DNA from 2 places in the Bradyrhizobium sp. CCBAU 11430 genome. Region 1 is predicted to be linked to the other one. Evidence: predicted binding sites of a transcription regulator. Region 1 holds the regulator's gene; the other holds the start of a gene.

The links. The regulator HrcA, encoded in region 1, represses chaperone genes, less so after heat shock. The targets are predictions, from matches to a motif close to GTTAGCACTCNCNNNNNGNGAGTGCTAAC.
Region 2: a site for HrcA is predicted at 1,216-1,244, ahead of XI04_RS34790 (co-chaperone GroES). Genes of this name have one in related genera too.

Annotation. Positions count from the first base shown of each region.
Region 1 is NZ_LBJV01000069.1:159,877-167,719, forward strand. Features, by position in the region: gene rdgB (RdgB/HAM1 family non-canonical purine NTP pyrophosphatase) at 1-57, opposite strand, end outside; gene rph (ribonuclease PH) at 69-782, opposite strand; gene hrcA (heat-inducible transcriptional repressor HrcA) at 964-2,052, shown strand; gene grpE (nucleotide exchange factor GrpE) at 2,149-2,766, shown strand; gene pncA (bifunctional nicotinamidase/pyrazinamidase) at 2,883-3,608, opposite strand; gene XI04_RS29165 (hypothetical protein) at 3,914-4,855, opposite strand; gene dnaK (molecular chaperone DnaK) at 5,249-7,150, shown strand; gene dnaJ (molecular chaperone DnaJ) at 7,396-7,843, shown strand, end outside.
Region 2 is NZ_LBJV01000073.1:32-7,874, forward strand. Features, by position in the region: partial or broken gene groEL (chaperonin GroEL) at 1-816, opposite strand, end outside; gene XI04_RS34790 (co-chaperone GroES) at 859-1,173, opposite strand; gene XI04_RS34795 (usg protein) at 1,551-1,838, shown strand; gene XI04_RS34800 (O-linked N-acetylglucosamine transferase, SPINDLY family protein) at 2,040-4,169, opposite strand; gene XI04_RS34805 (cupin domain-containing protein) at 4,388-4,915, shown strand; gene XI04_RS34810 (rhomboid family intramembrane serine protease) at 5,187-6,404, shown strand; gene XI04_RS34815 (NupC/NupG family nucleoside CNT transporter) at 6,428-7,678, opposite strand; gene XI04_RS34820 (MFS transporter) at 7,839-7,843, shown strand, end outside.

The DNA of each region.
Region 1 (7,843 bases):
GAGCTTGCCGGGATTATGGGTGGCGATGACCAGCTTTCCGGTGATTCGGCGGTGCATGGGCTTATTGACTACGCGACAGCCAGTTTCTGCAAGTCCACGAGACGCGCGATGCCCTTTTGCGCCAGGGCGATCAGCTTCAGGAACTCGTCCTGCGTGAACGGCTCGCGTTCCGCGGTGCCCTGCACCTCGATGATGCGGCCGTCGCCGGTCATGACGAAATTGGCGTCGGTCTGGGCTTCCGAATCCTCGGCATAGTCGAGATCGAGCACGGGCGTGCCGTTGTAGATGCCGCAGGAGATCGCAGCGACGTTGTCGCGCATCACATTGGCCTTGATCATGTTGCGCGCCTTCATCCAGTTGATGCAATCGGCGAGCGCGACCCAGGCGCCGGTGATCGAGGCCGTGCGCGTGCCGCCGTCGGCCTGGAGCACGTCGCAATCGACCGTGATCTGGCGCTCACCGAGCGCTTCGAGATCGACGATGGTGCGAAGCGAGCGGCCGATCAGGCGCTGGATCTCGACGGTGCGGCCACTTTGCTTGCCGGCGGAGGCCTCGCGGCGGGTGCGTTCGGAGGTCGCGCGCGGCAGCATGCCATATTCGGCGGTGACCCAGCCGCGGCCCTGGCCCTTCAGCCACGGCGGCAGGCGATCTTCCAGCGTGGCGGTGACCAACACATGGGTGTCGCCGAATTTCACCAGGCAGGAGCCTTCCGCATATTTGACCACGCCGCGCTCCAGCGTCACGGGGCGCAATTCGTCGGGCGCACGGCGGCTTGGCCGCATGGGAAATCCTCCAAAACTCGCAGGTTAGGGCTATTCGCGGTGCTTGTAGGTGGGGTGAGGGTATGCGGCAAGGGGAAAGGACAAGGCTTTTTCACCCCCGGTTCTCCACCCTGCAAACGCGACGCTTGTCAGAACCCTCCTGGATGGACAAATTATGAGCATCTGAGAGGAGTTACCGTCTGTGGCCCATCACGATCCGATCCATCTGATCGCGCCGCGCGCAGGCCTCGCCCAGCTCAACGAGCGTTCTCGCGACATCTTTCGTCAAATTGTCGAAAGTTACCTCGCGACCGGTGAGCCCGTGGGCTCGCGCAATATCTCGCGCCTCATCGCCATGCCGCTGTCGCCGGCCTCGGTCCGCAACGTCATGGCCGATCTGGAACAGCTCGGCCTGATCTACGCCCCGCACACCTCCGCCGGTCGGCTGCCGACGGAACTCGGCCTGCGGTTCTTCGTCGATGCCCTGATGCAGGTCGGCGACCTCAACGAGGCCGAGCGGCAGTCGATCCAGAGCCAGCTTGCCACCGTCGGCCAGGCGCAATCGGTCGAGGCGGCGCTGGACCAGGCGCTGACGCGGCTGTCGGGCCTGACCCGCGCCGCCGCGGTGGTGCTGACGCCGAAATCCAATGCGCGGCTGAAACACATCGAATTCGTCCGTCTGGAACCGGAAAAGGCGCTGGTGATCCTGGTCGGCGAGGACGGCCAGGTCGAAAACCGCGTGCTGTCGCTGCCCCCCGGAGTTCCCTCCTCGGCGATCACCGAGGCCGGCAATTTCCTCAATGCGCGCATCCGCGGCCGCACCCTGGCCGAGGCGCGGCTCGAGCTCGAGACGGCACTTGGAGAGGCCCGCGCCGAGCTCGATCAGCTCGCACAGAAGGTGATTTCCGCCGGCATCGCCAGCTGGTCCGGCGGCGAGAACGAGGATCGCCAGCTCATCGTCCGCGGCCACGCCAATCTGCTCGAAGACCTGCATGCGCTGGAGGATCTGGAACGGGTGCGCCTGCTGTTCGACGATCTCGAGACCAAGCGCGGCGTGATCGACCTGCTGGGGCGTGCCGAGACCGCTGAGGGCGTGCGTATCTTCATCGGTTCCGAGAACAAACTGTTTTCCTTGTCCGGCTCCTCTACGATCATCTCGCCCTATCGGGATGCCGCCGGCCATATTGTCGGTGTTTTGGGCGTGATCGGGCCAACCCGGCTGAATTATGCCCGCGTGATCCCGACCGTGGACTACGCGGCCCGCATCGTCAGCCGTCTTTTGGGAGGCTGATCGGCGTTTCCGCCGATCACGGGCGCTTGATTTTCGGCGCTCTAGGCACGATATCCGGGCCAACAATCCCTGGAAACGAGTTCGAGATTAGAGCCGATGACCGAGCAAGACCGGCAACCCGAAGACACGACTGCCGCGACCGGCGAGCCCGTGGTGTCAAAACCCTACATCATGCCCGACGATCCCGAGCCCGGCTCGGTCGAGCAGTTGCAGAAGGAAGCCGCCGAGGCGCGTGACCGCATGCTGCGGACGCTGGCCGAGATGGAGAATCTGCGCAAGCGTACCACCAAGGAGGTCGCCGACGCCCGCCTCTACGGCATCACCGGCTTTGCCCGCGACGTGCTCGACATCGCCGATAATCTTCAGCGCGCGCTCGATGCCGTTCCGGCCGAGGCCCGCGCCACGGCCGATCCCGGCCTGATCTCGCTGATCGAAGGCGTCGAGCTTACCGAGCGCTCGCTGCTCAACGCGCTGGAAAAGCACGGCGTGAAGAAGCTCGATCCGCAGGGCCAGAAGTTCGACCCGAACTTCCACCAGGCGATGTACGAAGTGCCCGATGCGTCGGTGCCGTCGGGCACCGTGGTGCAGATCATGCAGGCCGGCTACACCATCGGCGAGCGCGTGCTGCGCCCGGCCTTGGTCGGTGTCGCCAAGGGCGGCGCGAAGCCCGCGGCCGCGGCGAACAACAACGAGTCGAGCGGCGCGGCGAACTGATTTTTTTGCGTCATTCCGGGGCGGCTCGAAGAGCCAAACCCGGAATCTCGGGATTCTGAGGTGCGCAATGGCGCACCATAGTTCGATGCTTCGCATCGCCCCGGAATGACAGTCATCTAGCCCTGCGCGCTCGCGATATCCGCAGACTGAATCCGCTTCACGCCGGCCTTGGCCATATCGGCCCAGGCTTTTGCCAGCGAGCCCTGCGTGTCGATGCCGCGGCAGGCGTCTTCCACCACATAGACCTCGAAGCCAGCCTTGCGCGCGTCGAGCGCGGTCCAGGCGACGCAGAAATCCGTCGCGAGCCCTGCGACGAAGACGCGCTTGATCTTGCGTCCCCTCAGATAGCCGGCAAGTCCTGTCGAGGTCTTGCCGTCGGCTTCGAGGAAGGCCGAATAGCTGTCGACGTCCTTGTGAAAGCCCTTGCGGATGATGAGCTCGGCGTGCGGGATCGCAAGGTCCTTCGACAGCGAAGCGCCATCGGTGCCCTGCACGCAATGGTCGGGCCACAGCACCTGCTTGCCATAGGGAAGGTCGACGGTCTCGAACGGCTTCTTGCCGGAATGCACCGACGCAAACGAGATGTGGCCCGGCGTGTGCCAGTCCTGCGTCATCACCACATTCGCAAATGCTCTCGAGATCTTGTTGATGACGGGCACCACCTGCTCGCCCTCTTTCACCGCGAGGCTGCCGCCGGGCAGGAAGCAGTTCTGCACGTCGATCACGAGCAGCGCGGAGGCATCGTCCGGCTTGATCGATGCCGCTGCAAGGAGTGCGGTTGGAGCCAGCGTTGCAAGCGCCGTCGTCCCAAGCATTGCCAAGACTTGTCGCCGATCCAGCATCGTTCGCCTCCCCTTCGGATGAACTCAACGGAGACGAAGCCTAGTTCCGTTCGTGTACGAACAGAAGCCCGAAAATGCGGCCGGGTTTGATGAGGGGTTGGGCGTGCAGCCTCAACACCGCTGTCGTCCCGGACAAGCGCAGCGCAGATCCGGGACCCATACCCCCAGGGAGAAGTTTGGCGAAGACTCTTCGGGGGTACTGCGACCGACCGCAATCGCGAGATCACGCGGTATGGGTCCCGGCCCCCCGCGCGCAATTGCGCGCTAGGCCGGGACGACACCGAGTGTGTTGGAGCGCCTCTGGCCTACCCCTTCGGCTGGATGCCGTCGCGCACGGCGCGGAAGCGAGTGAAGGCGGCCAGCCACTGGTCGCGCGGGGCGCTGGCGATGATGCGCAGCGAGGCGCCTCCGCTCGAGAAGCGGATCCACTGCACCACGGTCACCGGGACCTTGTCCTTGCCGCTGATGCCGTCGATCCGGGTCTCGAAGCCTTGCTGGCCGTTGATGCGGATCGGCTCGGACATGGTGACGCGCGATTCGCGCACGCCGGGAATCTGCAGCGCCGCCTCCTGGGCGAAGCGGGCGCGGTCGTCGGCCTGCTGCGGCGTGGCGCCGATCAGGCCGAGGATCATGAACGGCTTCGACTCGTAACCGGTGCTCTCGTCGCCGTCCGCCAGGATGATGCTCGAGCCCGGCGCCAGAGTGCGGATGTCCTTGAATTCGGCGAGATCGGTGATCCTGAACGGCATCAGCGCGATCTGCTCCTCGGCCGAGACCTGCTTGCGGGTAGTGGCGGTCGCAAACATCTGCCGCACCGCCTCATCCGTGTAGATCTTGGTCGCATTCTCCGGGACCTGCACCGCGACGTAGCCGGAGAAGCCGGCGCCCGGCACGATCATCGAATAGCGCTTCACCGGGGTGTCGCCGGCCTTGCCGCTTTCGGTGGTGAAATAAGCGAGGCCCGCGGGCGTCTCGATCTTGTCCTGCTTGACGCCGCCAGCGCCGGCCGGATTGGAATTGAAGGCGCTCACGACCTCGCCATAGGCTGCCGGCGGCAGCTCGGTGATCAACACCTTGACGCTGCCATCCTCGCTCTCGAATCCCGGAAACGTTTTTGCCGTGCTGAGACCGACCAGCGGCACCATGCCGAGGCGCAAGCCGGGTGGAAACACGGCGTCGGCGGCGAAGGCCGGAAACGCGGAGGCGATCAGAAGGGCGAGCGCGGCGAGGGGGCGGATCAGCTTCATGGGCACTCTGATTGGTTCACATTGAGGCCGTTCGATGGTCGGCCACCGGGCCGCATTGTCGCGCGAAGCAGCTGTGGCGGCTGCCCGGCCGGTCCGCCTTTTACCGGGTTTGGGCTTGCGGCAACAGGGTGGGCGGGCTTGCGGTAGCGGGGGCTTGCTGAAGCCTGAACCTGTTAATAATTCCTCACCCGCAAGGGCGGTGAAGCCCGGATATCATCGTCCAAAACCCAATGTTTTCACGGCAGAAACGTAGCTTCGGTCCTTGCGGGCCCCTCCCCCCCTCCTATATGAGCCTCAATCATCGCAATATCGCGGATGTTTGATCTTAGGGGGTTTCGGTCGGGTGCCTTCTGGGCCCAGCCAACCTGCCGCAAAAACAAGGATATCAGGACCATGGGAAAGGTCATTGGGATCGACCTCGGCACCACGAATTCGTGCGTCGCCGTGATGGATGGCAAGAACGCCAAAGTCATCGAGAATTCCGAAGGCATGCGCACGACGCCTTCGATCGTCGCCGTGACGGACGACGGTGAGCGCCTCGTCGGCCAGCCGGCCAAGCGCCAGGCCGTCACCAATCCCGAGCGCACCTTCTTCGCAGTGAAGCGCCTCATCGGCCGCCGCTACGACGACCCGATGGTCGAGAAGGACAAGAAGCTCGTCCCCTACAAGATCGTGAAGGCTTCCAACGGCGACGCCTGGGTCGAGGCCGACGGCCAGACCTACTCGCCCTCGCAGGTCTCGGCGTTCATCTTGCAGAAGATGAAGGAGACCGCGGAAGCCCATCTCGGCCAGAAGGTCGATCAGGCCGTCATCACCGTTCCCGCCTACTTCAACGACGCCCAGCGCCAGGCGACCAAGGACGCCGGCAAGATCGCGGGCCTCGAAGTGCTGCGCATCATCAACGAGCCGACCGCGGCCGCGCTCGCCTATGGCCTCGACAAGACCAAGACCGGCACGATCGCGGTGTACGATCTCGGCGGCGGCACGTTCGATATCTCGATCCTCGAGATCGGCGACGGCGTGTTCGAGGTGAAGTCGACCAACGGCGACACCTTCCTCGGCGGCGAAGACTTCGACATGCGCCTGGTCGGCTATCTCGCCGACGAATTCCAGAAGGAGCAGGGCATCAACCTGCGCAACGACAAGCTCGCGTTGCAGCGCCTGAAGGAAGCCGCTGAAAAGGCCAAGATCGAGCTGTCCTCGACGACGCAGACCGAGATCAACCTGCCCTTCATCACCGCGGACCAGACCGGTCCGAAGCATCTGACGATGAAGCTCACCCGCGCCAAGTTCGAGGCGCTGGTCGACGACCTCGTCCAGAAGACCGTCGAGCCTTGCCGAAAGGCGCTGAAGGACGCCGGCGTCACCGCCGGTGAGATCGGCGAAGTGGTTCTGGTCGGCGGCATGTCGCGCATGCCGAAGGTCCAGGAAGTGGTGAAGCAGCTGTTCGGCAAGGAGCCGCACAAGGGCGTCAACCCGGACGAAGTCGTGGCGATCGGCGCTGCGATCCAGGCCGGCGTGCTCCAGGGCGACGTCAAGGACGTGCTGCTGCTCGACGTCACCCCGCTGTCGCTGGGCATCGAGACGCTGGGCGGCGTGTTCACCCGCATCATCGACCGCAACACCACGATCCCGACCAAGAAGAGCCAGGTATTCTCGACCGCCGAGGACAGCCAGAACGCGGTCACCATCCGCGTCTTCCAGGGCGAGCGTGAAATGGCGGCCGACAACAAGATGCTCGGCCAGTTCGACCTGATGGGCATTCCGCCGGCTCCGCGCGGCATGCCGCAGATCGAGGTGACCTTCGACATCGACGCCAACGGTATCGTCAACGTCTCGGCCAAGGACAAGGCCACCGGCAAGGAGCAGCAGATCCGCATCCAGGCCTCCGGCGGCCTGTCGGAAGCCGACATCGAGAAGATGGTCAAGGACGCCGAGGCCAATGCCGAGGCGGACAAGAAGCGCCGCGAGGCCGTGACCGCCAAGAACGAGGCGGATGGTCTGGTGCATTCGACCGAGAAGGCTTTGGCCGAGCACGGTTCGAAGGTCGGCGAGACCGAGCGCCGCGCCATCGAGGATGCCGTCGGCGACCTCAAGGAAGCGCTGAAGGGCGACGATGCCGAGGCGATCAAGGCCAAGACCCAGACGCTGGCCCAGGCTTCGATGAAGCTCGGCGAGGCCATGTACAAGCAGCAGGCCGAGGCCGACGCCAAGAAGGACGCGGCCAAGGACGACGTCGTCGACGCGGAATTCACCGAAGTCGACGACGACAAGAACAACAAGAAGTCCGCCTGAACCCCAAGAGGGTCATGATGCGGACGGCTTGGACCCCACACGCTCTACCGGCCTCCTCCTTCGCGGGGGAGGCCGTCGTGTCGGGACGGACGGGCGGGTCGCCCGTTACGATCGATCAATTCCCAGCCGTTATGCTGAACGCCGCCAAGCGACCCTCTGCCGCCGGGCAGAAGGCTGCCTATATCGTCGTGTGGCGACGTCGTTTCGCTCCGACTTGAATCGCGATTGGATAGACCGAGTCCCACATGTCCACGTCCACCAAGCGCTGCTATTACGAAACTCTCGAAGTCGAACGCGATGCCGACGAATCGGTCCTGAAATCGTCGTTCCGCAAGCTGGCGATGAAGTTCCACCCGGACCGCAATCCCGGGGACGACACCAGCGAAGTCAAGTTCAAGGAAATCAACGAGGCCTACGAGGTCCTCAAGGACAAGGACAAGCGCGCGGCCTATGACCGCTACGGCCATGCCGCCTTCGAGCAGGGCGGCGGTGGCGCCGGCTTCGGCGCGGGTTTCGCCTCTTCCTTCTCCGACATTTTCGAAGATCTGTTCGGCATGGCCGGGCAGCGCGGCCGCGGCGGCCGCGAGCGCGGCGCCGACCTGCGCTACAACATGGAAATCACGCTCGAGGAAGCCTTCGGCGGCAAGACCGCGCAGATCGAGATTCCGGTCTCGGTCACCTGCGAGGCCTGCT
Region 2 (7,843 bases), on a different contig from region 1:
CTTCAGGCCGCCGCGCAGGCGGTTCACGACCAGGGTCGCGAGGGCTTCGCCTTCGACGTCCTCGGCGACGATGACCAGCGGCTTGCCGGTCTGCACCACGGCCTCGAGCAGCGGCAGCAGCTCGTTCAGCGAGGAGAGCTTCTTCTCGTTGATGAGGATGTAGGCGTCGTCCATCTCAACGCGCATCTTGTCGGCGTTGGTGACGAAGTAGGGCGAGATGTAGCCGCGGTCGAACTGCATGCCCTCGACGACGTCGAGCTCGGTCTCGAGCGACTTGGCTTCCTCGACGGTGATGACACCCTCGTTGCCGACCTTCTTCATGGCGTCGGAGAGGAACTTGCCGATCTCCTGGTCGCCGTTGGCCGAGATGGTGCCGACCTGGGCGATCTCGTCGTTCGAGGTGACCTTCTTGGAGTTCTTCTGGAGGTCTGCAACGACGGCCTCGACCGCGAGGTCGATACCGCGCTTGAGGTCCATCGGGTTCATGCCGGCGGCAACCGACTTGGCGCCTTCGCGCACGATCGCCTGGGCCAGCACGGTGGCGGTGGTGGTGCCGTCGCCGGCCGCGTCAGCGGACTTGGAGGCGACTTCGCGCACCATCTGGGCGCCCATGTTCTCGAACTTGTCCTCGAGCTCGATCTCCTTGGCGACGGTGACGCCGTCCTTGGTGATGCGGGGAGCGCCGAACGACTTGTCGAGCACGACGTTGCGGCCCTTCGGACCGAGCGTGACCTTTACCGCGTTGGCGAGGATGTCGACGCCGCGCAGCATCTTGTCGCGCGCTTCAACCGAGAATTTGACTTCTTTGGCTGCCATCTGGAATTTTCCTTGAGGTTGACTGGAGGGAGAGAGGGGCTCTTAGGCCGCCTTCTTCTTGGAAGCGGGGACGTCGAGGACGCCCATGATGTCGCTTTCCTTCATGATCAAGAGATCGACGCCGTCGATCTTGACTTCAGTGCCGGACCACTTGCCGAACAGCACGCGGTCGCCGACCTTGAGGTCGATCGGGATCAGCTTGCCGGCTTCGTCGCGGCCACCGGGGCCGACGGCGACGACTTCGCCCTGGGAGGGCTTTTCCTTGGCAGTGTCGGGGATGATGATGCCGCCGGCGGTCTTCTCTTCTGCGTCGATGCGCTTGACCACGACGCGGTCGTGAAGCGGACGGAATTTCATGCAGCTCTCCTAAGCATTTGCACGAGTTGATGATTTTCGTCTGTTAGCAATCTGTGCCCGCGAGTGCTAGCACAGGCGAGGCTGAAATAGGACAGGAATTTTGCGGGAGCAAGGGCTTCTAGCAGAAAAATCAGCACCCGGAAGCGCGGACTGCCAGAATCTCTTTTCCATCGTTAACCGAGGCCGAGCCGTATTAGCACGGTGATCCATCTGCTGCTAACGCATTGAATTTCAACAGCTTGTTAAACTTTTGGGCTTGAGATGGGTTGTCAGTTTGCGTCACATTTCTCTCATGTGAGCGCATCAGTACCGGGTGGCTCGTAAGGCGCACACCGACCAGGCCGCCCCTTGAATGCGCTCCTGCAAAGGAGGTTGGCATGGGCGTGCGGAGTGGGGGCGTTTCCGAGGACTTTCGGAAACAGCTTTTAGGTTACGGGCTGACGACGGCACAAATCCTCTACCGGATGCCGGATCATCCCTCGCTGCTCCAGACCTACGTCTGGCAGAACTACGACATGTTTCCGAAATTCCCGGCGCTGAAGGATTTCCTGGCCTTCTGGCAGGAAAAGCTGGACGGTCCCCTCCATTCGGTCACCGTCGCGCACTCCAAGCTGATCAAGCCGGCCGAGCTGCGCGCCGTGGATGGCGTGTTCCGGCTGCATTGAGACGAATATCGGTCTCGTAGGGTGGGCCAAGGCGCTTAAGCGCCGTGCCCACCATCTCTCCATGATCGCGCGCGGAAGGTAGGCACGCTTCCGCCGTCGCTCTTCGAGCTATGGCGGACCAGTCGTTTTGCCAACCCTACCGATATCTCCCTTGCAGCTCGTCGGACGAACGCACTATTCCCGGGATCGCCTGAGGGGCGATCAGGCGCCCTCGCTGCAATAGCGTCTCCACATCGCGCGATAGGCCTCGTCGACCGCTCGCCCGTATGAGACGGGGTTGCTGGCGGCTGCGGCCCGGATCTTGTCGGGCAGCTCGCGGCGCAACCTGTCGAGCTCGCTGATCTCAGAACCTCGGCTCGTTGCGATTTCGATATACGCCTCATGGCTGTCCGTGACCCAGTCCGGCAAGCCGAGAGCGGTGAGGATGGAGCCGGCAGCACGGCTGGGCAGGCTGTTGCCGAGCTTCGCCACCACCGGCACGCCCATCTGCAAGGCTTCCCACGTGCTGACGCCGCCGTTCTGCGGGAACGGGTCGAGGCAGATATCGACGCGATTGAACGATGCCAGATGTTCGCTTCGCAAGGTGGCGCCGAGCAGATCGACGCGTTCGGCCGGCAATCCGCAAGCCTCGAACCGCGCCAGCAAATTTTCGCGGACCAGCTGGTCGTCCAGCGCAACATCCTTGATCAGCAGTCGCGAGCCCGGCACCCGCTCGAGAATCCTGGACCAGACTTGCGCCGCCTCGTCCGAAATCTTGCTGATGCGGTTGAAGACGCCGAAGGTGACGAAGCCGTTCGAGATCGCCGGCGTAGGTGCCCGCGGAATCTCGGTCGGCAGCGAGGCCAGCGTCACGAAGCACGGCAGGTCGACAACGGTCTCCGCAAACAGATGCCGAACCTCGAAGGGAATCGCGACCGGGTCCGAGAACAGATAATCGATCGTCGGCAGCCCGGTGCCAGTGCCGTGACCCCAGCCGTGCACCTGGATCGGTGCAGGCTTGCGCGCAAACACGCCGAGGCGGTTGCCTCTGGTAGGGCCGGACAGATCGATCAGGATGTCGATGCCGTCGGCGCGGATCTCGGCGGTGAGGCGATCTTCGGTCCATTGCGAGGCGTCGCGCCAGCGATCGGCGATCCCCTGAAATTCACCGGTCGTCGCATCCACTTTCAACGAACAAGCGTAGCACACGACCTCGAACTGTGCCCGGTCATGGTGTTGGAGCACCGGCTTGAAAATCAACGCAGCCGAATGCGCGTTGAAATCCGACGAGACATAGCCGAGCACCAGACGGCGGTCCGGATCGCGGTTGTTGTCATGCGGGCCCGCCGCGCCTGAAGCGATTTTCGCGCCGACACGCTCCCACCACACCTGACGCGCCTGCTGATGCCGTTCAACGGTGGCGTCCCCCGCAAAATCGAGCGTGAATATCTTGTTGGAGATCGCGCTCTGCAGGTCAGGCTGGATGTCGAGGGCTCTGTCGAAACTGGCGAGGGCTTCGTCGACCCGGCCAAGTCCGGCGAGGCAAAGACCCAGCACCAGGTGAGCTTGAATGGAATCGGGATCGATCGCCAGCGCCTGCTGGCAGTCGTGGGATGCGTGGGCAATTTGCTGGATCTGGAGCAGGACACTGGCCCGCGCGAGCCACCCATTCGCGTCGTCGGGTGCCAGCGCAATTGCCTGATTGCCGTCTGCCAGCGCTTCGTCAAATCGCTGAAGTTCCCGTAAAGCCGTGGCACGGTTCGCCAGCGCCGCGGCATAGTCGGGCTTGATCGACAGCGCGCGGTTCAAGCTTGCGACGGCCTCGTCATAATTGCGTTGACGGCACAGCGCCCAACCCCGGCCGTTGTGGGCTTCGGCAAGGCTTGCGTCGAGTGCGATCGCCTTGTCGTAGCTGTGAAGCGCCTCCTCGTGAAGATCGAGGGCCACGCTCGCGTTACCGAGATTGGAGAGGGTTGCGGCGTGGTTGGGCCGCAAGGCGAGGGCCTTTCGATAGCTCGCGCAGGCCTCGTCGTGACGCCGCAGCCCGTTGAGCGCGACGCCCAGCCTCATATGAGCATCGGCAGATTGCGGATCCACGGCGACCGCCCGGCTCAGCAGGATTTCGGCTTGCTGAAAATTCTTGGCGTCGGACTCCAAAGCACCGAGCATGTGCAGCGCCATGAATTGGTTGGGCGCGAGCTGCAGGAGTTGCCGATAGGCAGCCTGGGCCTCGGCGAGAAGCCCGATCTTGTGTAGCTGGAGCGCATGCCCGAGCAACGGCAGCACTTCGGCCTTTTGCCGTTTCTGAAGCCGGGCATTTTGAAATGCACGCTGACCTACGCTGTTGCCCATGGCTTCAATCCCCCAGAATCTCTCTTCGAGATTAATTCAGCGGGAGGACGAATACGAGACGACGGCCGTTCGCCACGACAGCTTGGGACAAGCTACGACCGATCGGGTCATCGAGCCGCTAGCCTTGCGCCCGGCAATTGCCGCCTCATCCAAGACTGGATAATCTGTGCTCGGGTTGTACCCGTCCGGCGGGCGCGCTCAGATCAGGGAGGCAGACAATGGTCAAGCAAAAGGCATCAAGACCCGCAACGAAGACCGCAGTGAAGAAGCGGAGCGGCGCCAAAGCGGCGGCGCGATCCTCGGCACGCAAGGCGGTGAAGGCAAAGGCTCGCACTGCCGTACCGAAGAAGCCCGCACGTCCCAGGCAGCGCATCGCGATCAGCCATCACCGCGAGGAAGACTTCAAGGCCGATGGCCTGCGCGCTTACGCGAAATACCGCGACCTCGGCATCGCCGACGCTAGCCATGGCCTCGCGCAAGCGCACGTGATCCGGCTGCAAGGTCCTTGCGATCCGGCTGAGGTGTCAAAGCTGCATTTTCACGACGTCGACTTCCAGATGGTCTACGTGCTCAAGGGCTGGGTGAAGACTTATATGGACGGGCAGGGCGAGACGTTGATGAAAGAAGGCAGCGCCTGGACCCAGCCGCCGAAGATCAAGCACATGATCCTGGATTATTCGGATGACGTCGAACTGCTGGAGGTGATCCTGCCGGCGGAGTTCAGGACGGTGGAATTGAAGGCGTAGGCCGATCTCTCTCCTACGTCATTGCTGTGATGGGTACGTAGCCCGGATTGCGCTGCATTCCATCCGGGCTGCAGGACCGTCGCGACTCCAGCCCCCACACCGCCATCAAGCACGTCGTCAGCGTTCCCGTCACGATCGCTAAAAAGCACGCGATCTGGGAAACCGGGCAATTACCAGTCGGATGGTTTCAGCTGACCTGCAGGGCGGGCGCTAACCAATCGAAAATACCTCTCGCGGCAACTCAAGGATGTGAAAACGCGGGAGTGCTTTCATGGCGACCAACACTTTTGGCCGACGCGGCGTTACGGCGCCGCCGTCAAGAGCGTCGTTTCAACCCGTCGCCGCGCCGACCGTGCGGGAGATCGTGCGCGACCCCGCTCGGCCCTTGCCGAGCGAAGGGACGCTTTTTGGCGATAACAGGCTTCTGGCCGATATCCCTTTCCTCACCATTGGCCTGATTTTCGGTCTGCTTTTGATCTTCGCTCTGCAACGCAGCCTGGCCATCGACGTTGCGCGGGATGGTGACCTCGACGTCCGCTCGCTGATCGCCCAGGGCGCGTCGGGCTACGATCTCGTTGTCGGACGAGGAGAGTGGTGGAGGATTGGCCTTGCGCCGCTGCTGCACGGCAGCGGGTGGCACCTCGTCAGCAACTGCATTGGGTTGTTCATCGTCGGCGTCAGGCTGGAGTCTCTGATCGGCCGTGGCTGGTTTGCGCTGATCTTCGTCGCCAGTGCAGTGGCGGGCGAGGTCGGCTCTCTGCTGGGCAATGGCCCCGGCACGGTGGGCGTGGGCGCGTCCGGCGCCATCACCGGGCTCATCGCCGCGCTGTTCGTCGCGAGCTTCGAGCCCGAAGCGGACGCCGATCAAACCATATCGAGACTGAAGACGTCGCTCTTCTTCGGTGTTCCCGCACTGCTGCCGCTGGCATTCGGCGCCTCGGGCAATGTCAACTATTATGCCCATGCAGGCGGTGCGGTGGCCGGTGCCGCGCTTGCGATCACGCCGTGGCTCGCCTTCTGGTCCTATGACAGCCTGCCGCGGAGCGCCGGCATGACGTTGCTTGCAGCATCCCTCGGATCTCTGATCTGCGCCGGCTTCGCCGCCGTTCATTATTCGTCCTACATGGCCGATGCCGTGCACTATATCCGCGCGTCGGAAGTGCCGGCGAAGGCTGACGAGATGGTCAGCCGGTCGTTCGATCTCGTCACCCGCTACCCAAAAGACGCGCGGGCCCACGTGTTCCGTGCGGTCTTCTTCCTGGAACAAGCCAACCTCAGTGCCGCCGAGACGGAGGCGCGAACCGCCCTGTCGCTCGCCGCTTCAGATGTGGCGGGTGGGCCGGTGCGCTCCGGGGCACAGGGCTTGATGGCGGTGTTGCTGTGGGCGCAGGGACGAACGAGCGAGGCGAAGGCCATGGCGGTCGAGCCCTGCCGTGCCAAGCTGGCCGAGGTGCGCCGCATCTTGCAGAAGTCGAAATTGTGCAGTTGACCAGGCTACGGCATCACCACGGGTCACGTGATGACCCCCACCACCGCCCCCATCAAGCACGTCGTCAGCGTTCCTGATACGATCGACTTCAATCCCAGCGCGTTGATCTCCTCGCGCCGCTCCGGCGCCATCACGCCCAAGCCGCCGATCATGATGCCGAGGCTGGCGAAGTTAGCGAAGCCGCACATCGCGTAGAGCATGATCAGTCGCGAGCGCGGGTCGAGCGCATCGCCCGGCAGCTTCGCAAAGTCGACATAGGCGATCAATTCGTTGAGCACGGTCTTGGTGCCCATCAGGCTACCGGCCGTCACCGCCTGATCCCATGGCAGCCCCATCAGCCAGCACACCGGCGCCATCACGAGACCGAGCAGGCGCTGCAACGAGATCGCGGCGCCGCCAACATTCGGCAGCAGGCCGAGCATGGCGTTGACGAGATAGACCAGCGCCACCAGCACCAGCAGCATGGCGACGATGTTGATCAGCAGCTCGATCCCCGCGCTGGTGCCTTTCACGATCGCATCCATCGTGCTGGAGACTTCCATCTCCGGATCTTCGAGCGTGCCGCCGGTACGCGTGTTGGAGGTTTCAGGCACCATGATCAGGCTGACGAGGATCGCGGCCGGCGCGCCCAGCACGGAGGCGATGACGAAGTGCGCGGCCGCGTCGGGAATGAGAGGAGCAAGGAGCGTCGCATAGAGCACCAGCACGGTGCCGGCGATGCCCGCCATGCCGCCGGTCATCACCAGGAACAATTCGCTGCGAGTCATCTGCTTCAGATACGGCCGCACGAACAGCGGCGCCTCGACCATGCCGAGAAAGATATTGGCGGCGGTCGAGAGGCCCACCGCGCCGCCGACGCCGAGCGTCCGCTCCAGCAGCCAGGCCATGCCGCGCACGATCGGCGGCAGCACGCGCCAATAGAACAGCAGCGTCGTCAGCACGCTCATGACCAGCACGATCGGCAGCGCCTGGAACGCCAGGATGAAATCGGCGCCAGGCACCTTGAGGTCGAAGGGCAGGGCGCCGCCGCCGACATAGCCGAACACGAAGGCGGAGCCGGCGCGCGAGGCCGCGGAGATCGCGCCGACCGCATCGTTGATGGCGCCGAAGGCGTGCGCGACGACCGGCAGCTTCAGGAGCACGATCGCGGTGACGAAGGTGGCGACGAGGCCGATCGCCGCCTGCCGCAGCGACACGGCGCGCCGATTCTCCGCCAATGCGAAGGCGATCAACAGCAATGCGAAAATGCCGAGTGCCGATTGCAAACGCAGCATGATGTCCCCAAACCCTCAATGATTATGGCCGGGCCGGCGCTGCAAAGGCAATGCCGGGAGCCGCTAGAAGCGGCCCACTGTTGACAAGCGGGGCCACCTCGGCCACGCGGGGGCCTTCGACAGTGAGGGGGAGAGCGGTCCGAGGGTGACCCAAAAGGCGATGCC